Regions from separate parts of the Brachybacterium sp. GPGPB12 genome, predicted to be linked through region 3. Evidence: riboswitches for the same ligand, from Rfam matches in the RefSeq annotation. Region 3 holds a riboswitch; each other region holds the start of a gene.
What was found. A riboswitch is a leader RNA that binds a small molecule or an ion and turns the genes downstream of it on or off. The one in region 3 is predicted to bind thiamine pyrophosphate.
Positions count from the first base shown of each region.

Region 1: it holds a riboswitch for thiamine pyrophosphate, as region 3 does, so the genes downstream of both, WKH84_RS10895 (bifunctional hydroxymethylpyrimidine kinase/phosphomethylpyrimidine kinase) here and WKH84_RS07710 (YkoF family thiamine/hydroxymethylpyrimidine-binding protein) in region 3, are expected to answer to the same signal.
Region 2: it holds a riboswitch for thiamine pyrophosphate, as region 3 does, so the genes downstream of both, WKH84_RS15040 (SDR family NAD(P)-dependent oxidoreductase) here and WKH84_RS07710 (YkoF family thiamine/hydroxymethylpyrimidine-binding protein) in region 3, are expected to answer to the same signal.
Region 4: it holds a riboswitch for thiamine pyrophosphate, as region 3 does, so the genes downstream of both, WKH84_RS21500 (ECF transporter S component) here and WKH84_RS07710 (YkoF family thiamine/hydroxymethylpyrimidine-binding protein) in region 3, are expected to answer to the same signal.

Region 1 is NZ_CP149573.1:1,861,988-1,867,529, reverse strand. It holds gene WKH84_RS10910 (MFS transporter) at 1-363, opposite strand, end outside; gene WKH84_RS10905 (hypothetical protein) at 294-683, opposite strand; gene WKH84_RS10900 (hypothetical protein) at 754-1,125, opposite strand; partial or broken gene WKH84_RS10895 (bifunctional hydroxymethylpyrimidine kinase/phosphomethylpyrimidine kinase) at 1,226-2,443, opposite strand; TPP riboswitch at 2,434-2,526, opposite strand; gene WKH84_RS10890 (hypothetical protein) at 2,639-3,829, shown strand; gene WKH84_RS10885 (HNH endonuclease signature motif containing protein) at 3,972-4,733, shown strand; gene WKH84_RS10880 (exonuclease SbcCD subunit D) at 4,785-5,542, shown strand, end outside.
Region 2 is NZ_CP149573.1:2,585,385-2,590,926, reverse strand. It holds partial or broken gene WKH84_RS15060 (sodium:solute symporter family protein) at 1-85, opposite strand, end outside; gene WKH84_RS15055 (hypothetical protein) at 532-1,449, shown strand; gene WKH84_RS15050 (LLM class flavin-dependent oxidoreductase) at 1,547-2,911, opposite strand; partial or broken gene WKH84_RS15045 (SDR family oxidoreductase) at 2,911-3,122, opposite strand; gene WKH84_RS15040 (SDR family NAD(P)-dependent oxidoreductase) at 3,164-3,715, opposite strand; TPP riboswitch at 3,899-3,992, opposite strand; partial or broken gene xylB (xylulokinase) at 4,315-5,542, opposite strand, start outside.
Region 3 is NZ_CP149573.1:1,359,235-1,364,776, forward strand. It holds gene WKH84_RS07685 (CbiQ family ECF transporter T component) at 1-82, opposite strand, end outside; gene WKH84_RS07690 (ATP-binding cassette domain-containing protein) at 1-495, opposite strand, end outside; gene WKH84_RS07695 (ATP-binding cassette domain-containing protein) at 555-986, opposite strand; gene WKH84_RS07700 (ECF transporter S component) at 1,526-1,846, opposite strand; partial or broken gene WKH84_RS07705 (ECF transporter S component) at 1,911-2,228, opposite strand; gene WKH84_RS07710 (YkoF family thiamine/hydroxymethylpyrimidine-binding protein) at 2,225-2,992, opposite strand; TPP riboswitch at 3,030-3,138, opposite strand; gene WKH84_RS07715 (protein-L-isoaspartate carboxylmethyltransferase) at 3,188-3,796, opposite strand; gene WKH84_RS07720 (MBL fold metallo-hydrolase) at 3,804-4,556, opposite strand; gene purS (phosphoribosylformylglycinamidine synthase subunit PurS) at 4,774-5,043, shown strand; partial or broken gene purQ (phosphoribosylformylglycinamidine synthase subunit PurQ) at 5,043-5,542, shown strand, end outside.
Region 4 is NZ_CP149573.1:3,695,733-3,701,274, reverse strand. It holds gene WKH84_RS21525 (hypothetical protein) at 1-286, shown strand, start outside; partial or broken gene WKH84_RS21520 (hypothetical protein) at 318-470, shown strand; partial or broken gene WKH84_RS21515 (M13 family metallopeptidase N-terminal domain-containing protein) at 605-1,006, shown strand; gene WKH84_RS21510 (M13-type metalloendopeptidase) at 991-2,340, shown strand; gene WKH84_RS21505 (hypothetical protein) at 2,519-2,905, shown strand; TPP riboswitch at 2,937-3,042, shown strand; partial or broken gene WKH84_RS21500 (ECF transporter S component) at 3,090-3,410, shown strand; gene WKH84_RS21495 (hypothetical protein) at 3,830-4,525, shown strand; gene WKH84_RS21490 (ATP-binding cassette domain-containing protein) at 4,468-5,542, shown strand, end outside.

The DNA.
Region 1 (5,542 bases), 500 kb from region 3:
CACGAACGCCGCCCAGAACGCGGACGCCCACCGTCCGGTGAGCAGGCTGCGGAGGCCCGGTCGCGGGGCCGACGGGGCGGCCGACGCCGGTGCTCGCCGGGCCTGCGGCGCATCGACCACGTGCCGCCGGTAGTAGAGCATCATCCCGATCGACAGCGCCGCGCCCGCGACGAACAGCGCCCGCCACCCCCAGACCGCGTACTGCTCCGGTCCCAGCATCGCCAGCGGCGCCGCGACGGCGAAGGCGATCGTGGCCTGCGCCCACGGCGCCATCGAGAGGATCAGCCCGCTCATCAGTCCGCGCCGCCGCGGCATCGACCACTCCATCGCCAGCGGGATCGCGGCGGAGTACTCGCCGGCCACGAAGATCCCGCCGAGGAAGCGCGCGCCAGGATCAGCGCGACCGTGCCCGGGCCGAGCACCTGGTGGGTGGGGACGAGGGCGATCGCGAGCGCGCACGCCGCGGTGCCCGCGATCGCAAGACGGGTGGTGCGGGTGCGCCCCATGCGGTCCGCGATCCGCCCGAACACCACCCCGCCGACAGGCCGGCCCAGCGACATCGCGACGATGATCAGAGCCGCCGCCGACGCGGTCGCCGACGGGCCCGCGATCACGAGCATCGCCGGGGCCAGCGCCGTGACCGGCAGGAACACATGGATGTTGTCGATGAAGTTTCCGACCACGCCGGCGCGCGCGCGGCCCGGCCCTCGGGCGGCAGGGCGCGGGTGCCGGTCGCGGGGATCGAGGCGGCGGTCATCGGGTCGCCCCCGCGAGGGCCGGAGCCGGGGAGACGGCGGCGGAGTCCACACGTCGTGCCTGCTCGAAGAACTCCAGCTCGTGACGGCAGGCGAGGAGGAAGGCGCGCGCCGCCTCGGCCCGCACGGCGGGATCGGCGGCCTCGAGCTCGCGCTCGACGACGCCGAGCGCCCCGCGCACCCCCTCCACGAAGGTGGGGTCGCGGTAGGTCAGGAGCCACCCCGCGTAGGGGTGCTCGTCCGGGACCTCGGGCAGGCTCGCCCCGACCTGCGCGTACAGCCAGAAGCAGGGCGGCGCCGCGGTCGCTCCGACGGCCGTCGGGTCGCCGAGCGCCCGGGCGAGCAGGAAGTCGGTGTACGCGCTGGTCACCGGGCTGACGGCCACCTCTGCCGCGTCGGGGCGGGTCGCGAGCCAGGCGCGGTGCGAGCTCGAGCTCGGTGTCCACACAGTGCCGGGAGGAGTCCGACCAGAACTCCCGCGCGGCAGGGGCTTCCGAGATCTCGGCCAGGGTCGCGAGGGCGCGGGAGTAGCGCTGCAGGTAGTGCGCGTCCTGCGCGAGATAGAAGGAGAACTGCCCCTCGGGCAGGCTCCCGTCCACCAGCGCCGCCACGAAGCCGGAGCCCTCGATCGCGCCGGCGAGCGGCGCCCCGGCCGCCCACAGCGCCTCGGTCCACGGGCCGACGGGCGGGACGGAGGCGGCGGGGCCGTCGGCCGTGACCAGGGCGGCGAGCTGCGCCGGTTCCTCCCACCGGTCCGGCACCGCGCCCGTCGCCACCCACGGTGCGGCCGATCCCGCCGCGAGGCGCCGTGCCCGGTGCGCATGGTCGACGGGACCGTTCCCGCTCCCGACCTGCAGTGCCGCGCCGTGCGCGATCGCCTCGTGCGACCAGTCGGTGACCCAGGCGAGCGCCGTGGCCGGGTCCTCGCCGGCGCCGAGCCGGGTCGCGAGCGCCGCCGCGAGGGAGCGACCGGTGCCGTGCGTGCTCGTCGTGTCCACCCGCGTGGAGTGCACCCGGTGGCGGGTCCCGTCGGCCGCGATCCAGGTGTTGGTGACCGCACGGCTGTCGAGGTGGCCGGTCTTCACCACGACCGCGACGCCGGTCGCCTCCGACCAGCGGGCGGCCTGGGCGAGGGCCTCGTCCTCGTCGTGCGCGCGGGGCTCGCCGGTGAGGACGGCGAGCTCGTCGATGTTCGGGGTGACCACGGTGGCGAGGGAGCAGAAGCGGATCATCGCCTGCTCCGCCTCGGGCTCCAGCGACCTGTCGCGGCTGGTCGCGACCATCACCGGGTCGACCACGAGCACCCGCGGCGGATGGGCGGAGAGCCAGGTCCGGACGGCCTCGATGATCTCGGCGGTGCCGAGCATGCCGGTCTTGACCGCCTCGAGCTCGACGTCGTCGGAGACCGCGCGGAGCCGCGCGGCGAGGAACTGCGCGGGAGGGACGTGGATGTCGCTCACGCCGTGGGTGTTCTGCGCGACGACCGCGGTCACCGCCGCCATGCCGAAGCCGCCCGCGGCGGTGATCGACTTGAGGTCCGCCGCGGTGCCGGCGCCTCCCGTCGGGTCCGTGCCCGCGATCGAGAGCACGCGCGGGGCCGATGGCGCTGGCCGGCCGGACGCGAGTCGACCCGGCGCGGCGACGCGGGGGAGGGCAGCGGGAAAGAGGGTGCAAGGATCCGAGCTCATGCGGACATCCCTTCGCTAGTACGAACTAGATCAGGTTCCACGGGTGTGATCTCAGCGCCTCGGGCGCACCCCGTGTCCAGTGGCCGAGTGTAGGCCACGCGGCGGGGGAGGGGCCGGGATGTCCGGAGCCGATGCCTCTCTACCGCAGAGGTCCGACAGACGACGCGAACCCCTCGAGAACCGGTGGATGACGCTGTGGAAAAGGGGGTTCTGTGGAGGGAGGGTGTGGATGGAGGGGCGTATAGCGGTCGAGATGCGCCACTCGATCAGAAAGTTATCCACATATTCCTCCCGGACCTTTCTTCTGTCCGTGTCGGTCACTATTGTGAAGTGGTCGGATCGAAAGGGGCGGTGCACCGATGCGTCGCCGACGCGGAGGGGGAGGAGGGACCGATGAGCATCACGCGACCGGAGCATCCGTCGGGCGATGAGGTCGCCGACGACGCACGCGACGCGGTGCGTTCCGAGCGGTCGGATGCCGCCGCACCCGATACCTCCGCACTGGAGGTCGCCCTGCCCTCGGTTCCCGCCTCGTCGCCGGCGGTGACGGCATCGCCGTCGGCCCCTGCCACCACCTCCCCGGACCCCGTCGACGATGCCCTGATCGCGTCGCTTCCTGCACGTTTCCGCCGGGTTGGCGCACGCCAGGCTCGTACTCGTGCCGCGCTGCCCGATCTCGGCGGTCGCGCCGACGACCCCGCCCTGAGCGAGGCCGCGCAGCGCGTGTGGGATGCGGAGCGCGCCACTGCCCTCGCGCTCGCTGCGCAGTACCGCGCCCTCGCCGCCCTGCACGAGTTCGAGGGCGAGTACGAGGATGCCTGCGAGCTCGACGAGGTCGAGACGCTCCGCGCCGCACTCGGCCTCAGGGTCACTCGCAGTGCCGCGAGCTGGCGACTGCGCGACGCGTACCAGGCCGTGAACCATTTCCCGCGCACCCTCGAGAACCTCGAATCCGGAAGCATGCCGTCGGCCTGGTTCCAGAAGATGCTGAAGACCTCGCAGAAGCTCTCCGAATCCTCCAGGAGGGATCTCGATGCCGTGATCTCGACATGGTCCACGGATATCAGCCCGGAACGATTCTTCACGCTCCTGCGCGCCCTCATCGAGCATCTCGCCGAGCGCGAGAGCCGTCCCGATCTCGTCGCCGCGCTCGAACGCACCGTCGAGTCGCTTCCCGGCGCGGAGGCCGGCACCGGGACCCTGAGGATCACGGGCCCGATCCCCGAGATCCTCGCCCGGTGGAAGTCGATCGACGAGTCCGCCCGCGCCGTCCAGGCGGCGCGGCGTGCGGCGCTCCGCGGCGGCACACCGATCCCGCACGACCCTGACGGCGTCGTCCTCGAGACCGGCAGGGCCCTTCCGCTCACCCGGCGCGCTACGCCCTGATCGACACCGCCGACCTCGACGTCGACGGGGTCGCCGTCCCCGCCGAGCGGTTCCGCCTCAACGTCACCGTGCCCGTGCTGACCCTGCTCGGCGCCTCCGACCAGCCCGGCATGCTCGACGGCGTCACCCCGCGCCGCCCTCGATGGCGCGTTCCCTCGCCGGCGGCTGCACCGTCTGGCACCGCGTCCTCACCAGCGCGAGCGGCGGCGCCTTCCTCCCGCTCCCGGCCGACCGCGTCACCCCCACCCCCGCGATGCTCGAGCACCTCCGGCTCCGCAACGGGCAGTGCGCCGTCCCCGGATGCACGCGCCCCACCTCCTGGGCCTCCGAGTGCGACCACATCGAGGAGTGCCTGCGCGGCACCCCGGGCGAGGGCGGCGCCACCGAGGTCGAGAACCTGCACCTGCTGTGCTGGCGAGACCACCTCGACAAGACGAACGGCCTGCTGGACCCCACCCGGCTCCACACGCAGGCAGGCAAGCCGGGCCGCACCCGCTGGACGATCGGCCGCCACGGCGACGCCGTCACCGTCCTCGACGACCTCGACCACGCCAGCCTCGAGATGGTCGAGTCGCTCACCGCCGCCTGGACCGGCTTCCTGCGCGGCGCCCACGCCGGCGACCCCGCGACCAGCCCTGTCGGTCCACCGGACCGTCCCGACGGGCATCATCCCCGCCCACGAGCGCCGATCGTGGAGCCGACGCTCCACACCCAGGTCCCACCCGGACCTCCGCCGACGGCGGGCCCGCCGTCCTGCCCCAGCCCCGGCCCGCTCACCGAGCCGCGACCAGACGCCGAGCAGGGACCCGCGGCACCCCCGCGCGACGGGACTCCGCCGCTCCGCCCCGCACCCCCGGAGCCCCCGCCGGAGGGATGGGGCGACCACGGTCCGCCGCCCTTCTGATGCCGCGCGCCCGTCCCTCGTCCGTCGCACCCCACCCCTAGGCTCGATGACATGAAGATCCTGCACACCTCGGACTGGCACCTGGGCCGCACCCTGCACAAGGTCGACCTGCACGAGCACCAGGCCGCCTTCCTCGACTGGCTCGTCGACCTCGTCGAGACCGAGGGGTGGGACGTGGTCGTGATCCCCGGCGACGTCTACGACCGTGCCGTGCCCGCGGTGAGCGGCGTGACCCTCCTGGACCGGGCCCTCGCCCGCCTCGCCGACACCGGCGCGACCGTGGTGCTGACCAGCGGGAACCACGACTCCCCGGAGCGGCTCGGCTTCGGCCGCTCCCTGATGCGCGCCGGCATCCACCTGCTCACCGACCTGCCCGGGATCGAGCATCCCGTCTCCGTCGAGGACGAGCACGGCGAGGTGCTGTTCTTCGGTCTGCCCTATCTCGAGCCGGACCGCGCCCGCACCGAGCTCGCTCGCGCGGGCGAGGAGCCGCCGCCCCGCGCCCACGAGGCCGTCACCCGCGCGGCCCTGGACCGGGTGCGCGAGCGCGCCGCGGCCCGGCCCGGTGCCCGCACCGTCGTGCTCGCCCACACCTTCGTCACCGGCGGCGAGGCCAGCGATTCCGAGCGTGACCTCTCCGTCGGCGGCGTCGACTCCGTCCCCGCCGGAGTGCTCGGCGGCATCGACTACCTCGCCCTCGGCCACCTCCACGGCCGCCAGGACCTCACCCGCGGCGTCGGCGCCCCCGCCTGGTACTCCGGCTCCCCGCTCGCCTTCTCCTTCTCCGAGCGCGACCACCGCAAGTCCGT
Region 2 (5,542 bases), 1.2 Mb from region 3:
TCGTGCCCCCGTAGAACAGGAGCAGGAGCAGGGCGATCCCGATGATCCCGAGCTGGATGATCTCGCCTGAGGGAGCGGGCGGCATGGACTTCCTCTCGTCGCGGTGGACCGGTCACGTGCGGCCGGTCCCCCGCGCCGCAGGGCGCGTCGGGCCAGACGGGGCCCCTCGCGGGGCCGACCGGCGATCGACCCCGTCGCGGATCGCGTCGAATCTCGCCCGGGCGAGGCCTCGCCTCAGCGCCGCATGGGGCGCGCCCTGACGGCGGGGACGGGTGGGCCCTCCCGGGCCGCTCCCCGCCCTCGATCACGCGTGGAGTCGCATAGATACTCGCACAACCCTCAGGGGATTGCCAGGCAGTCGATAACGGACGAGTAACTTTTGCAGGTCACGCGCGATTGCCGATTGTCGGACATTCAAAGCGGAGCGATCGGGACACCAGGGCTACATGCGTCGCATACAGATGCAGATGAGTCGTCCCCGCCGGCGGACGCGGCGTCGGGCCGCCGACCGTGCGCCCTACCCTCGATACCATGACGCGCATCGGCATCGTGACCACCTCCCCCGGCGCTTTCACCTCCGCCGATCCCGACCGCGACTGCGCCCCGCTGGTCGCCGCACTCCGCGACCGCGGCGTCGAGGCGGCCTCGCTGGACTGGCATGACGCGTCGGTCGACTGGGCCTCCTGGGACCTCGCCGTGCTCCGCGGCCCCTGGGATTACGCCCAGCACCCCGCCGAGTTCGCGGCGTGGCTCGCGCATGCGGGGACGCAGACCCACGTGCTCAACGAGCCGGAGCTGGTCCGCTGGAACATGGACAAGCACTACCTCCTCGAGCTCGAGGCCGTGGGGATCCCCGTGATCCCGACGAGCTACCACCGCACGCTCGACTCGGTCCGCGACGCGCTCGCGTCGCCGACGCGCCCCGCTCACGTGGTCGTGAAGCCCGCCGTCGGCGCGGGATCGCAGCGCACGGGCCTGTTCGCGCGCGAGGATCCCGCCGCGCTCGCCCTCGCTCGGCAGATCCTCGACGCGGGCGGGACCGCGATGGTCCAGCCCGAGGTGCCCGAGCTCTCCGACGGGCTGGAGAAGGCGGTCTACACCCTTGACGGCCGCTTCACCCATGCGGTCGCGAAGGGTGCGCCGCTCGCCCGCGGCGGCGGCCTGCGCGGCGGCCAGTACCAGGAGAACCCCCAGCTCGTCGACGCCTCGGCCGACGAGCAGGCCTTCGCCGAGCGGGTGCTCGCGGCGGTCGCCGACGTGACCGGGCTCGGCACGCCGCTGTACGGACGGATCGACCTGGTCGACTCCGCCGAGCACGGGCGGGTGCTGATCGAGGCGGAGCTGTTCGAGCCGACCTACAACCTGCACCTCGCTCCCGAGGTGACGGAGCTCTTCGTCGACGCGATCCTGGGGCGGGTCCGAGCCAGGGAGCCCGAGCGCTCCCTCTGAGCGCTCACAGGGACGCCCCTCCCGCGCGAGGGGCAGGCGCCGCGAACAGACCCCCTCCCTCAGCGGTCCCGTTCCGCCGGACGCCCGCCCGGATCGGTCAGCTCCCCGCCGGCGCCGGCATCCCCTGCCGCGGCCGCGGCAGGCCGAGATGGTCGCGCAGAGTCGTCCCCTCGTACTCGCGGCGGAACCGCCCACGCCGCTGGAGCACCGGCACCACCTGGCCCACGAACTCCTCGATGCCGCCCGGCAGGGTGGGAGGCATGAGGTTGAAGCCGTCGGCCGCTCCCCCATCGACCCAGCGCTCGATCTCGTCGGCCACCTGCTCCGGAGTGCCGATCACGGTCGCGTGGCCGCCACCTGCGGCGAGGAGCCCCAGCAGCTCGCGGACGGTCGGGCGGGCGGTCTCGACGATGCGAAGCACGGTGGCGTAGCGGCCCTTCGGCCCGGTGAACTCCTCCAGTGGCGGCGGCGGCGGGACCGGGGCGTCGAGCTCCCAGTCCGACGTGTCCTGGCCGACGAAGAAGGAGAGCTGGCGCAGCGAGTCCTGCACGGGCAGCAGGGCGTCGAGCTCGGCCTTGCGGCGTCGTGCCTCCTGCTCGGTCGAGGCGACGTAGGGGACCAGCCCCGGCATGACGGCGAGGGCGTCGGGGTCGCGTCCGAGCGCCGCGGCGCGGGAGCGGATGTCGCTGCGATAGGTGCGGGCGGAGGCGAGGTCCCAGGCCACGGCGTAGATCCCCTCGGCGTGTCGGGCGGCGAGCGCGCGCCCGGCCTCCGAGGCACCGGCCTGGAAGAGGACCGGTCGGCCCTGCGGCGGGGTCGGCACGTTGAGGGGGCCGTCGACCGCGAACTTCTCACCGCGATGGTGCGGGGGACGCAGGAGAGCGGGGTCGACGTAGGCGCCGTCCGGTTCGGCGAGGATCTCGCCCGTCGGCCAGGACGCCCACAGCCCCTGGAGCACCTCGATGAACTCCGCGGCGGTGGCGTAGCGGTGGGTGTGGTCCGGCAGGGCGGTCATGGAGTGGTTGCGGGCCTCCTCGTCGGTCATCGAGGTGACGACGTTGACCCCGGCCCGGCCGCGGGAGATGTGGTCGAGGCTCGCCAGCGACCGGGCGGCGTGGAACGGATCCCAGAAGGTGCTGGAGACCGTCGTGACCAGCCCGATCCGCTCCGTGGCACGGGCCATCGCGGTGAGCACGGTGAGCGGCTCGAGCATCCAGGCGGGGCCGCGCTCGACGCCGGCCGTGCCGATCGACTGGCCGTCGGCGAGGAAGACCGCATCCAGCCGGCCCCGCTCCGCGATCAGGGCGAGCTCCTCCCAGTACGTGATGTCCGCGAGGCGCGCCACCGAGGAGCCGGGCGCGCGCCAGGCCGCGGAGTGGTGGCCGCAGGCGTGGGCGAAGAGGTTCAGCCGCACCGGGCGGCGGACAGCGCCGGTCACGGAGGCATGGGCGTGGGCGGCCATCAGTCCATCACCAGCCCGCCGTCGACGACGAGGTTCTGCCCGGTGATCGCCCGTGCCCAGGGCGAGGCGAGGAGGAGCACGGCGTCGGCGAGCTCGGCGGGCGTGGTCACAGAGCGCGCGGGGTGCTCGCGGCGATCGCGTCGAACACCGCCTCCGGGGTCGCGGAGCTCGCGTCGGTGGTGCGCAGCAGGCCGCCGCTGACCATGTTCACGGTGATGCCGCGGGGGCCGAGGTCGGCGGCGAAGGTGCGGGTCAGGGCCAGCGCCGCGCCGCCTTCGCCGCGGTGTAGTCGTGGTAGGGCACGACGGGGTGCTGGAGGAGGTTGGTGCCGATGTTGACGACGCGTCCCGAGCCGGCGCGGTCGAAGCCGGGCAGGGCGGACTGGATCGTGTGCGGCGCGCCCTGCACAGCGCCGGAGAACTGTCCCGCGAAGGCCTCGTAGCCGATCTCGTGCGCCTTAGCGCGGGCGTCCCCGTCGAAGGAGAAGCCGGCCAAGGCGTTGTTCACGACGGTGTCGACGGGGTCGCCGAACTCGGCCTCGGCGTGCGCGAACAGCTCCTCGACCTGGTCGCGCTCGCGCACGTCGGCGCGCACGGCGATCGCCCGGCCGGGGTGTGCGTCGGCGATCTCCCGGGCGGCGGCCTCGCTGGTGAGGTGGTCGATGACGACCCTGGCTCCCTCGCGGAGGAACGCCTCGGTGAGGGCCCGGCCGAGACCTCGGGCGCCCCCGGTGACGAGGACGACCTGCTCGGAGAGCGCGGGAGCGGGCCGGGAGGCGGGGGTGATGGGGGTGGAAGGTGTCATGGTCGTGCGGTCCTTTCAGGGCATGCGAGCACGCCCGCCGCACAGTGGGTGGGGGCGCGTCGCGGTCGGAGCAGGGCCGCATCGGGGCGCGGCGGCGCGCGGGAGGCGACACGGGGGCCCTGGTGGGGACGACAGCGTGGCGGACTGCGGCCTGGTGGCAGGCGGCCCGGCGCGCGACAGCGCACAGCTCATCGACGACATCCCTCCGCGAGCATGAACTCGATCAGGTTCTCCGGGTGTGCTCTCAGCCCCTGATGGGGCACCCCGTGTCGAGCACCGAGTGTAGCCATGGCCGTGCCGCCGCGCGGTCCGGTCTCGCCGCGCCGCGGAGCGCCGGGCCCGCCGCGGCCGCCCTCCTCCGCCCCGCGGCCGCCCCTCGTCCGCTCCTGCGCACCGAGTCTGCATCTGGACCGCCTCGGCAGACGGGTGACGGTCCAGACGCGGCACTCGGACTCCCCCGCCCGATCGGGGGCCCAGCTCTCTTCCGTCCGCGACCGTCCGGACGTAGCTTCCAGGTGCAGGGGCTCGTCACCGTCGAGGCCGCCTGACACCCTGCCACGTCGCCTCGGGGACGTTCCCGCGGGAACGCCTCCGCGCCCTCAGCTCCAGTCTGCGGTGCGCTCCTTCAGCTCCCGGTATGCCTCGAGCACCTGCGGCGTCGCGTCGGCCGTGACGATCCGCGAGCCGCTGATCTCCCAGGCGGGCGGCTCCTCGGTGCCGGCGAGCGCCCAGGCGGCCTGACGGGCGGCGCCGAGTGCGACGTACTCCCCGTCGGGCGCGATCGTGACCTCGCGGCCGAAGATCGCGGGAGCGAGCCGCTGGACGGCGCGGGAGCGGGCGCCGCCGCCGATCAGCGTGATGCGGCGGGCGGCCGTGCCGGTGCGCTCCTCGAGGGAGGTGATGCCATCGGCCAGCGAGCACAGCGACCCTTCGACGTAGGCGCGGGCCACGTCCTCGCGGGTGGTGGAGCCGCTCATGCCGGTCAGAGTCGCACGGGCGTGGGGACGGTTCGGGGTGCGCTCCCCGTCGAAGTAGGGCAGCGCGTCGCGCCGTGCGCGCCGGGTTCGGAGGCGAGCGCCAGCTCGGCCATCTCCTCGTGGCTGACGCCGAGCAGGGCGCGGCCGGCCTCGAGGATGCGGGAGCCGTTGATGGTGGTGGTCATGGGCAGGAACCGGCCGGTCGCGTCGGCGAAGCCCGTGACGGTCCCGGAGGCGTCGCCGGGCCTGGTATCGCTGACCATCGCGCACACGCCGGAGGTGCCGATCGAGACGGAGACGTCGCCGGGGCCCAGCGACAGGCCGAGCGCGGCGCCCATGTTGTCGCCGGTGCCGGCCGCGATAGCGACCCCAGAGGCGGTGCGGGCCATCACCTCGTTCGGGGCCTCGGGCAGGCGCGGGAGCTCGAGGCCCTTCCCGAGCGCGGCCTCGACGAGCTCGGGCTTCCACGCCTCCTCGCGGGTGGAGTAGTAGCCGGTGCCGGAGGCGTCGCCGCGATCGGTGAACGGCGCGGTGCCGGACGCGGCGAGGTGGAGGGAGACAAAGTCGTGCGGGAGCGAAGACCTGCGCAAAGACGCTGCGCGTTCTCGGGCTCCTCGTCGCGCACCCAGCGCGGCTTGGACGCGGTGAAGGAGGCGACCATGAGGTCGCCGATCTCCTCGACGCTCGCCTGCGCCCCGCCCATCTCCTCGATCAGCGTGGTCGCGGCGTCGGCGGAGCGGGTGTCGTTCCACAGCGGCGCATCACGCACCACCTCGCCCTTCTCGTCGAGCGACACCATGCCGTCCGCTGGCCGCCGACGGCGAGGGCGTCGGCCCGCTCGAGCAGGGGG
Region 3 (5,542 bases):
CGGCCGCCTCCCGCAGGAGGGCGAGGACGGCCTCGTGCGCGGCGCGGTCCAGGCCGTAGCCGGGCTCGTCGGCCAGGAGCACCGGGCGGTCGGCGAGCGCATCGCGCCGAGGGAGAGGCGGCGCTGCTGCCCGCCGGAGAGGCGGTAGGGGCTCTGCGCCGCGTGGTCGGCGAGGTCGAGGCGCTCGAGCATCGCGCGCCGCACGTCGTGCGAGGCCCCGCTCGCGGAGAGCTCGTCCTCGACGGTGTCGGCGACGAACTGGGACTCGGGCCGCTGGAGGACGAGGCCCGCCGCCGCGCCCTCGAGCGTCCCGGCACGCAGGGGGTCCAGCCGGGAGAGGGCGCCGAGGAGCGTGGACTTCCCGGCGCCGTTGCGGCCGACGACCGCGAGCAGACGCCCGGCGCGGATCTCGAGGTCCGCGGCGGTGAGCACGGCATCCTCGCCCCGACCCGACGGGCCGGGCGGGCCGAGCGTCGCGCCCCGGAGATGGAGCAAGCACCTCCGAGCGAGGTGTCGCGGACGCCGAGGGCACGGAGACGGCGGATCCAGCCGGTTCAGCAGATCCAGCGGGCTCGGCCGGCCACGACCCGCCGATCCGCTCCTCGATCTCGCGCGGCGACCAGCACCCCTGCTCCCGCAGGGCGCGTCCGTGGGCGGTGAGCACCTCCCGCGTCGGCCCGTCGGCGAGCACCCGGCCGGAGCGATCCAGCGCCACGGTCCGCGCGGGGAGCCCGTCCAGGCCCCGCTCCCCCGCCCATTCGTCGAGACGGTGCTCGACCAGCAGCAGCCGCGCGACCGGTCTGATCCGTCGCGGCGTCGACGGCGCCCCGCACCGCGGCCACGCCCTCGGCGTCGAGCATGGCGGTGGGCTCGTCGAGCAGGAGCAGACGGGGCCGCGCGGCGATCGCGGCGGCGAGCGAGGCCCGCTGCAGCCGCCCGCCGGAGAGCGTCGCGGCGGAGCGGTGCGCGAGCTCGCCCACGCCCATCGCGCTGAGAACCTCGTGGACCCGCGGCCCGATCCGCTCCGGAGGCGTGCAGGCGCTCTCGAGCGGGAGCGCGACGTCGTCGGCGATCAGCGGGAGGCAGACCCCGTCGACCGGGTCCTGGCCGAGATGGCCGAGCACGGGTGCGGTCGCGAGGACCCCGCCCGCCACCGGGTCGATCACGCCCGCACCCTCGGCGACGCCATCGGCCGCACCGACGGCCGTGCCTCCGGCCGTGCCGTCGGCCGGGTCCCCGGCCGTGCCGTCGAACAGACGCACCGTTCCGGTGACCCGACCGCGCTGATGGGACGGGATCGCCCCGGCGAGCACCCGCAGCAGGGTCGACTTGCCCGAGCCGGACGGTCCCAGCAGCGAGCACCTGCTCGCCCGCACGGATCTCCCCGCTCCAGGGGCCGACACCGGCCCTCGAGGGCGACACCGCCTCGAGCCCCTCGGCCACCAGAACCCGGGGATCCCCGGCGGTGACCGGGGACCGGACCGGGCTCTGCTCCTGCACCGGGGCCGCTCCCGCGGCGTGCGCCTCAGCGGACACGGCGCTCGGGGATCGGTGCCGCGTCCGCGGCGCCGATCGCGAAGTCGGCGAGCACGCCGGTGCGCTCGAGCGCGCGGACGATCACCTTCGCCAGCAGTCCGCCGAGCACGATCCCGGACAGCACCTGCACGCCGAGCCGGAGCGCGAGCAGGTCCTGGCCGTACCAGCCCATCCGGTACGCGGTCCAGAAGAACACCAGACCCGCGCCGAGCGCGCCGGAGGCGGCGAACACGCCCCAGCCGAAGCGGCGATAGCGGGTCAGGGCGAAGGGCGACTCGGAGCCGATCCCCTGCGCCGCCGCGGAGAGCAGCGAGCAGGGGGCCGACGGGGTCGCCGAGGAAGACCACCTCGATGATCGCGGCGAGCATCTCGGCGAGGATCCCCACGCCCGGGCGGCGCAGGATCGCGATCGCGACCGGCGCCACCAGCGACCAGGAGCCGAACACGAGGTGCTGGGCGAGGTCCCCGGCCGGGCCCATCGCGATCGCCAGGCCGTTCCAGGCCTGCACGAACACCCAGTACAGGAACCCGAACACGACGCCGAGCACCACCACGAGCACGAGCTCGCGCAGGCTCAGCGGGGTGCGGCGACGGGACGTGCCGGCAGAGGCGGTCGCGCCGACGTCGGCGGGCGCCGCGTCGGGAGCGGCGGACTCGTGCGCGGGCGCGGCGGTGCCGTGCTCCTCGGTCATCGCGCATCCTCCCGGCCCTCGTCGTCGCCGCCCGGTGCGTCGGCGCCCGCCGCGAGCTCCCGCACCTCGTGCGAGGGGCTGTTCAGCGAGAGGGTGAGGTGGCTGGTGACGTGCTGGACGCCGCGGCCGACGAGCGACCAGCCGGCGAGCGCGGTCGCGATCACGTCGCCGGCGTCGCCCTCGAGCCGGGTGACGAAGTGCTCGGAGCCGCGGAAGGTGCCGAGGTCCTTCGCATGCTCGATCGCGGCGTAGATGTCGCGCATGTGATCGGGGGCGGTGCCGTCGACGGCGACCTCGTCGGCCAGCGGGTACAGGGCCCACTCGGCGCTCGCGAAGCGACCGGTGCGGCGCGGGCGCGGCACCTCGGTCGCGCGGGGGCCCGCGCCGCCGGGCGACTCGCAGGCCACCTCGCCGGGGCGACCGCGCGAGAGGAGCACGGAGAGGGTCGCGTGGTGACCGGTGCGGGCGAGGGCCTCGGCCAGGTCGATCAGGGCGCGCTGGAGGTGGGTCTCGTGGCCGCCGAGATAGGTCGAGACGTCCCCGGTCTCGTGCACGAGGCCGGTGAGGTCCAGCCGGGAGAGCGCATCGGTGAGGATCCTGGCGTAGTCCTCGCTCATCACGGCGGCGGTGACGCGGGCGCCGACGCCGAAGCCGAGCGGGGTCGCGGTCGGGTCGTCGACGGTCGCGGCAGACTCGGCGGACACGCCGGGCGTCCAGGCGGCGTCCTCGGTCGCGGAGGAGGTGCGGGCGGGCGATGAGGTCACAGTCCATGCCTTTCGTACGGGCACGGGCGCGCGGCGACGATCGCTCGGCGGAGCTCCCTGCGCCGGCATGATCCGGATCAGGTTCTACGGTCGGAGTTCGAGTACTCCCTCTCAGCCCGGCCTACCGGACTCCCGTGCACGCCCCACACCCTACCGGTCCCGCCCGGCGCACGCCCCTCGTGTCCAGCGCTGCTGTCAGCGGGTCGTCTGCGGATCCTCGACGAGGGGGACGAAGAGATAGGCGCCGTGCTCGCTCACGGTGACCCCCTCGCCGTGACGCTCCAGGCGCGGCATCCGCTCGCGCACGGGGATCACCATCACGCCGCCGTCCGCGAGGCGCGCGACGAGGCTCTCCGGCACGGCGTCGGCCTGCGCGGAGACGAGGATCCGGTCGTACGGCGCGTCCTGCGGCGCGCCGAGCACGCCGGGGTGCGCGAGACGGATCTCGGCATCCGCCGTCCCCGCGTCCGCTGTCCCGGCGAGCGCGGCCCGGGCCGGACCGATCAGCTCGGCGCGCCGCTCGACGCCGATCACCCTCCCCTCCGGTCCGCACAGCCGGGCCAGCGGCGCCGTCGTCCACCCCGATCCCGCGCCGAGGTCGAGCACTCGCTGCCCCGGTCGCACGTCGAGCAGGGCGAGCATGTTCCGCACCGTCGTGGGCTGGGAGTTCGTCTGGTCGTGACCGATCGGCAGGGGCCGGTCCTCGCCGGCGAGCCCCCGCGGCTCCTCGGGGAGGAACCGTCGCCGGTCGGTCGCCGCGAGCGCCTCCTCGAGGCGGCGCTCGCCGCCGGCCCGGTGCGACATGTCGCCGTCAGCTCCGGGCGACCTCGACGACGCCGTCCTCCGGCCAGTCCCTCACCTCGGTGCCCTCGGGGGCGAGGTTCGTGGCCTGGCGCAGGTAGATCGGTCGTCCGAGGTCGCTCGCGACCGCGTCGTGGACGGGCAGGGCGAGTCGCGGGCCGACGGCGCGGAGGAACTCGATGGTCTCGGACATCTTCGACCAGGGCGCCGTGACGGCGAAGGCGAGGACGTCGATGCCGTGGAACTCGGGGACCGGCTCGAGGGAGTCCCCGGTGATGCCGAGCCGCGGCCCGTCCCCGGCGGACAGGACGATCCCGCAGTTCCCGATCCGTGGGATGTCGGGGTGGATGATCGCGTGGCGTCCGCCGACGGCCTCGAGCCGGAGCGACGGGTGGTCGCCGACGGGTGTGAAGCGGTGCGCCTCCCCGGCCGCGAGCGGGATCACCCGCTCCTGCGCGACGAGGGGTCCGCCGCTCCCCTCGCCGGCGCCGTCGTCGGAGGCATCGGCGGCGGTGAGCATCCGGGCGGTCTCCGGCTCGGCGATCACCTCGGCGTCGGACGCGGCGGCGAGCACCTCGCCCAGCGGCGCGGGGTCGACGTGGTCGGGGTGCTGATGGGTGATCACCACGGCGTCGAGGCCCGCGAGCTCCTCGGCGCCCAGGCCCCGCACCGCGTCGGCGCTGAAGCCGCCCGGATCCACGAGCAGGCGTCGCCCGGCGGTCTCCACGAGCAGGCAGGAATGGACGAGGTGGCGGATCTTCATCGGGTCCTCCCGGGAATCGAGGTCGCGTGCCTCGAACCTAGTCCCCCTCGGCCGGGACGTGCCAGGGCGGAGGGGGTCGTCCGGTCGGGAGGCACCGCCGTGGGCGCCCCGTCGGCACGGCCGCGTTCCTCGGTACGATGGGATTCTCGGGCCGTGCCCGAGCACCAGCCCCCGGCACGCCGCCGCGCGCGCCACACGTCCCCTCAGGAGTGCCCCCATGCCACGTGTCGTGGTCCACGTCATGCCGAAGCCGGAGATCCTCGACCCGCAGGGCAAGGCGGTCGCCGCCGCGGCGCCCCGTCTGGGCTTCGAGGGCATCGCCTCGGTGCGCCAGGGCAAGCGGTTCGAGCTCGAGGTCGAGGGCGAGGTCACCGACGAGGTGCTCGCCTCCCTGCGCGAGGCCGCCGAGACCCTGCTGTCGAACCCGGTGATCGAGGACGTCGTCTCGATCGACGTGGAGGACCCCTCCGCGAAGGGCGCGGCCTGATGCGCATCGGTGTGGTGACCTTCCCCGGCACGCTCGACGACCGCGACGCGCGCGCGCCGTGCGGCTCGGCGGCGCCGAGCCGGTCGCGCTGTGGCACGGCGATGACTCGCTGCACGAGGTCGACGCGGTCGTGCGCGCCCGGCGGCTTCTCCTACGGCGACTACCTGCGCGCGGGGGCGATCAGCCGCTTCGCCCCCGTGATGGACAAGGTGGTCGACGCCGCGAACGGCGGCATGCCCGTCCTCGGCATCTGCAACGGCTTCCAGATCCTCTGCGAGACGCATCTGCGCCCGGCGCGATGATCAAGAACGCGCATCGCGCGTTCATCTGCCGCGACCAGCCGCTGGCCGTGGAGAACAACCGCACCGCCTGGACCTCCGGCTACGAGGCCGGCCAGGTCATCCGGGTGCCGCTGAAGAACCAGGACGGCCAGTACGTGGCCGACGAGCGCACCCTGGCCCAGCTCGAGGACGAGGGCCGTGTGGTCTTCCGCTACGCC
Region 4 (5,542 bases), 1.6 Mb from region 3:
CTCGACCCTGCTCTCCCAGCGCGTCGGCGCCCGCGAGACCGTCGTGATGCGCCTGCTGGACGTGCTCGGCACCGTGATGTTCCAGCTCGGCGCGACCGTGCTCGTGATCCTCTCGCCCGTGCTCGCCGTCGGCACCGCCGTGCTCTCGATCGGCACCGGGCTGTCGACCCTCGTCCTCCAGCGCAGGCCTCCGGCGGAGCGCTCCCGCACCCCCTGGGCGTACATGCCCGTCGCCCTCGGAGCGCTGACCCTCGCCCTGGCCGTGCTCGGACTGCTGAGCCTCTGACCGACCGACCCCACCACCCCCGCAGGAGCAGATGATGACCGCAGCCCTCCCCTCCGGACTCGACCTCGAGCAGGTCGACGCCGCCGCCCGCCCCCAGGACGACCTCTTCGGCCACGTCAACGGCCTCTGGCTCGCCGAGCACGTGATGCCCGCCGACCGGTCCAGCGACGGCGCCTTCCACGCGCCGCGCGACCTGTCCGAGGAGCGGGTGCGGGAGATCGTCGAGGAGGCGGCCGACGACGTCGCGCGCGCGCGGACGAGGCGGGGAGCCTGCCGGTCCCGACCACCGACCACGCCCGGATCGGCACGCTGTACCGCATGTTCATGGACACCGAGGCGATCGAGGCCGCCGGCCTGTCCGGCCTCGTCGGCCTGCTCGACGAGATCGGGGCGATCCGGGACCTCGAGGGCCTCGTGCGCCGGATGGCGGCGCCCGACTCGGGGGCCTCGGCGGTGCTCGCCTATGTGTGGACCGACGACCACGACTCCTCCCAGTACCAGGTCAAGATCCATCAGGGAGGCCTCGGCCTGCCCGACGAGTCCTACTACCGCGAGGAGCACCACGCCGAGACCCGCGAGGCCTATGCCGCGCACCTGGCGAACCTCGCCCGTCTCGCCGAGCGCCCCGGCCGTGCCGGGCTCGCCGTCGGCGGCCCCGAGGAGCTCGCCCGCGCCGTGCTCGACTTCGAGACCCGCCTCGCCGCCTGCCACGTCGACGTGGTCCGCCTGCGCGACCGGGAGAAGTCCGACAACCCCATGGACGCCGCGCGCGCAGCGAGCTCGCCCCCGCCTTCCCCTGGGACGCGTACATCGAGGGCACCGGCGCGCCGGCCGCGGCCTTCGACGTGGTCTCCGTCGGCCAGCCCGAGTTCGTCTCCGCCGCCGCCGAGCCGCTGGCCGGGGAGGACCTCGCCGTGCTCCGCACCTGGCTCGCCCTGCACACCGTCTCCTCCTACGCCCCCTATCTCCCCGCCGCGCTGGTCGAGGAGGACTTCGACTTCTCCGGCCGCGTCCTCTCCGGCGCGGAGGAGCTGAAGGAGCGGTGGAAGCGGGGCGTGGCCCTGGTCGAGGGCGCGGTCGGCTTCGCCGTCGGCCGCGAGTACGTCGCCCGCCACTTCCCCGCCGCCCACAAGGAACGGATGACCGCGCTGGTCGACGCGCTGATGGACGCCTACCGCGACTCGATCAGCTCGTTGGACTGGATGACCCCGGCCACCCGCGAGAAGGCGCTCGCGAAGCTCGAGAGGTTCACCCCGAAGATCGGGTACCCCTCGACGTGGCGCGACTACGACGGCCTCGAGCTCGTCCCCGGCGACCTCGTCGCGACCGTCCGCGCCTCCCGCCGCTTCGAGGCGGACTTCGAGTTCTCGAAGGTCGGCGGGCCGATGGACGAGACCGAGTGGCACATGACCCCGCAGACGGTCAACGCCTACTACAACCCCGGCCGGAACGAGATCGTCTTCCCCGCCGCGATCCTCCAGCCCCCGTTCTTCGACGCGGAAGCCGACGACGCCGTGAACTTCGGCGGGATCGGCGCGGTGATCGGCCACGAGGTCGGCCACGGCTTCGACGACCAGGGCTCGAAGTACGACGGGGAGGGCAACCTCGTCTCCTGGTGGACGGCCGAGGACCGCGAGGCCTTCGACGCCCGCGCCGCCCGTCTCATCGCGCAGTACTCGGAGCTGTCCCCGCGCGAGCTCGACGACTCCCACCGCGTCAACGGCGCCCTCACCATCGGCGAGAACATCGGCGACCTCGGCGGGCTCTCCATCGCGGTGAAGGCCTATCTCGCCAGCCGCTCCGAGGAGGAGGCCGCGGCCGAGCTCGACGGACTCACCGGCCTGCGGCGCGTGTTCTGGTCCTGGGCGACCGTGTGGCGGGGCCGGAACCGGCCCCAGGAGGCGATCCGCCGCCTGGCCGTGGACCCGCATGCGCCGATGGAGTTCCGCTGCAACACGGTCGCCGGGCACCTCGACGAGTTCCACGAGGCCTTCGACGTGCGCGAGGGCGACGGCATGTACCGCGCCCCCGAGGAGCGGGTGAGCATCTGGTGAGGCCCGATCCGCCCTTCCACGTCGGGCGGACGGTGCCCTCCTCCGTGGGCTGGACCCGCGTCGTCGTCACGGTGGTGGCGGGCCTGATCGTGTCGGGCCTGCTCGCTGCGGCGCGGCTCGGCGCCGGGCGCGATCGCGGTGCTCGCCGCCTTCGCGGCCGCTGGCGCTGTGGACGTGGATGGGCCAGGCCACCCGCTTCGTGGTCGACGGGAACGGGGTCACCGTCAGCCTCGGCGGCTTCCTGCCCCGCCGGGTCTGGCCGATCGAGGACTTCCGCACCGTGCAGCTGCGCGAGATCCCCACCGGCACCGTGGGCGTCGCCCTCGGCGGCTACGGCTGGCGGCGCGGGAGGGCGATGACCCCGAAGCCCGAGGAGCTCACCCCCGTCGGCCGGCGGAAGATCTTCACCGTCGCCGAGCAGCAGCGGCCCTACCGGATGCTGGTCACCCGGCCGGGGACGAGCGTGGAGATCATCGGGACGAAGGACACCTGCTACATCCTCTCCCCCGTCGACCCCCAGGCGGCCGCCGATGCGATCGACCAGGCCATCCGTGCCCGCCGCTGAGCGTGCTCCTGGGCTAGACTGTCTGCTCGTCATCCACTGACAGGGGAGCACCGTCCGGTGCTGAGAGTGCGCCGACGGCGCAGACCCTCGAACCTGATCCGGCTCGCACCGGCGTAGGGAGTCGGGATTTCCGTGGAGCACCGCCGGTGCTCCGCGCCCCTTCCAGGACCTGGGAGGAGACGTGATGACTCGTTATCGCACCGTCGATCTGCTGGTGACCGTGCTGATCGGGGCGGCCTTCGGGGTCGCCTTCCTCGGCTACGGCCAGCTCTACACCCTGATCGGCCCGCTGACCGCGGCGTTCAAGCCTGCCGAGGGGCCGCTGGCGGGGATCTGGTTCCTGCCGGCCGTGCTCGCCGCGGCGCTGGTGCGCAAGCCCGGCGCCGCCCTGCTCGCGGAGATGGTCGCCGCCGTGCTCTCGATGCCGCTGGGCGACCAGTGGGGTTGGAGCACCGCCGTGTCCGGTCTCATGCAGGGCGGCGGGGTCGAGCTCGCCTTCCTGCTCACCCGCTACCGCCGCTTCACCCTGCCCGTGGCGGTGCTCGGCGGGGTGCTCGCCGGACTGCTCGAATGGGGCTGGGAGAAGATCGTCTACTACCAGGAGATGAGCTGGCTGTTCTCCGGCACGATGCTCGCCTTCTTCCTGCTCTCGGGGCGCGCTGCTGTGCGGGGTGCTGGGCTGGGCGGCGAGCCGGGCGCTGATCGCGACCGGCGCGGTGGACTCCCTGGCCTCGGGCCGGGAGGCGGCCCGCGCGGTGGAGGCCTGAGCACCGGGACCGTCCCGGCGGCGTCCGTGCACGTCGACGGGCTGCGCTGGCGGCCGCTGACCCGGCGCGAGCCGACGATCGAGGGGCTCGACCTCGAGATCCCGCCCGGGCAGCGAGTGCTGCTGGCCGGGGCGAGCGGCGCGGGAAGTCGACCGTCTTGCGGGCGCTGGCCGGGTCGCTGGACCCCGAGGACGGGGACGGCGAGGGGCTCGTCCCCGCGCCCAGCCGGCCCGGGGAGCGGGGCCTGCTGCTGCAGAACCCGGTGCACGCCCTCGTCGGCGCGACCGTCGCCCGCGACGCCGCCTTCGGACCGGAGAACGCGGGACTGCCCCGGCCGGAGCTCACCGAGCGCGCGACCCGGGCGCTCGAGGCGGCGCGAGTCGACCTCGACCCCGAGCGGGCGCCGCTGGACGCCTCGGGCGGCCAGCAGCAGCGGATCGCGCTCGCCGGTGCGCTGGCCCTGCGCCCCGACCTGCTTGCTCCTGGACGAGCCGACCTCCATGCTCGATGCCCCGACAGCCGAGGAGGTGCGCCGGGCGATCCTCGCGGTCACGGGCGGCCGCACCCTCGTCGTCGCCGAGCACCGGATCGGGCCCTGGGCGCCGCATGTGGACCGGCTGATCGTGCTCGGCCCTCGCGCCCGGGTGCTTGCCGACGGAGCACCGGGCGAGCCGCTCTCCCGGCGGCGGGAGGTGCTGGTCGCAGCGGGGGTGCTCGAGGACGGGACGGCCGACGAGGAGGCACCGGGACCGGCCGAACCCGGCGAGACCGTCGCCGCGGCCGCACGGCGTCACCGTGCCCGCCCGGGGGCTCACCGCGCCGCAGGACCTCGAGCCGCGCGCTGGGCGGCTGACCGTGCTGACCGGCCCGTCCGGTGCGGGCAAGACCTCCCTGCTGCGCGTCCTCCTCGGCGCGACGGAGCCGGGCGCGGGCACCGTGTCCCGCCCCGAGCCCTCCCGGATCGCCCTCGTCCCGCAGGACCCCGAGCACTCCTTCGTCGCGACGACCGTGCGGGAGGAGGTCCTCGCCTCCCCCTGGGCCACGGACGAGCACCTCGCGGACGAGCTCCTTCAGCGGGCGGGCCTCGCCCCGCTCGCCGGCGCCCACCCCCACCGTCTCTCCGGCGGCGAACAGCGCCGTCTCGCGATCGTCGCAGCCCTCGCCCAGCGCCCCGGCCTGCTCGTGCTCGACGAGCCGACCGTGGGCCTGGACGCCCGGCGGCGCCGCGAGGTGCTGGAGCCGCTGCGCGAGGCGAGGGCCCGCGGCACGGCGGTGCTCGTCGCGAGCCACGACGAGCTCCTCGTCGCCGCGGCCGACGCGCGCCACGACCTGCCCGCCCCGGCGCCGGGCGCGGTGCCCACGCCCTCGCCCCGCCGGGTCCCGGCCGACGCGCTGAACCCGCTGACGCTGAGCCTGATCGGGATCCTCGCCGCGATCGGCTCCTTCGCCGTGCAGAGCTGGCAGGGCGGGTCGCTCGCCCTCGCCCCGACCGTCTTGCTCGCCCCGCTGGCGGTGCGGAGCCTGCGCGGCGCGGCCCTGCGCCTGCTCCCGATCGTGCTCTCTGCGGCGGGGCTCGCCTGGACCACGGCGGCGCTGGGCGAGGCGCCGGCGCTGTCCGGAGAGGCATGGCTCGTCGGCCTGAAGGAGGCCGCGCGGATCACCGCCTTCGTCGCCCCCGGGGTGCTGGCCCTCGCCTCCGTGCGCCCCACCCCGCTCGGGGACGCGCTCGGCCAGCGCCTGCACCTGCCCGGACGGCCCGTCGCCGCCTCCGTGATCGCGCTGGTGCGGGTGGGGCATCTGGGCCGGCAGTGGGCGGCGATCCTCGAGGCCCGCACTCGCCGCGGTCTCGGCGGTCCCCGCTCCCCCGGGT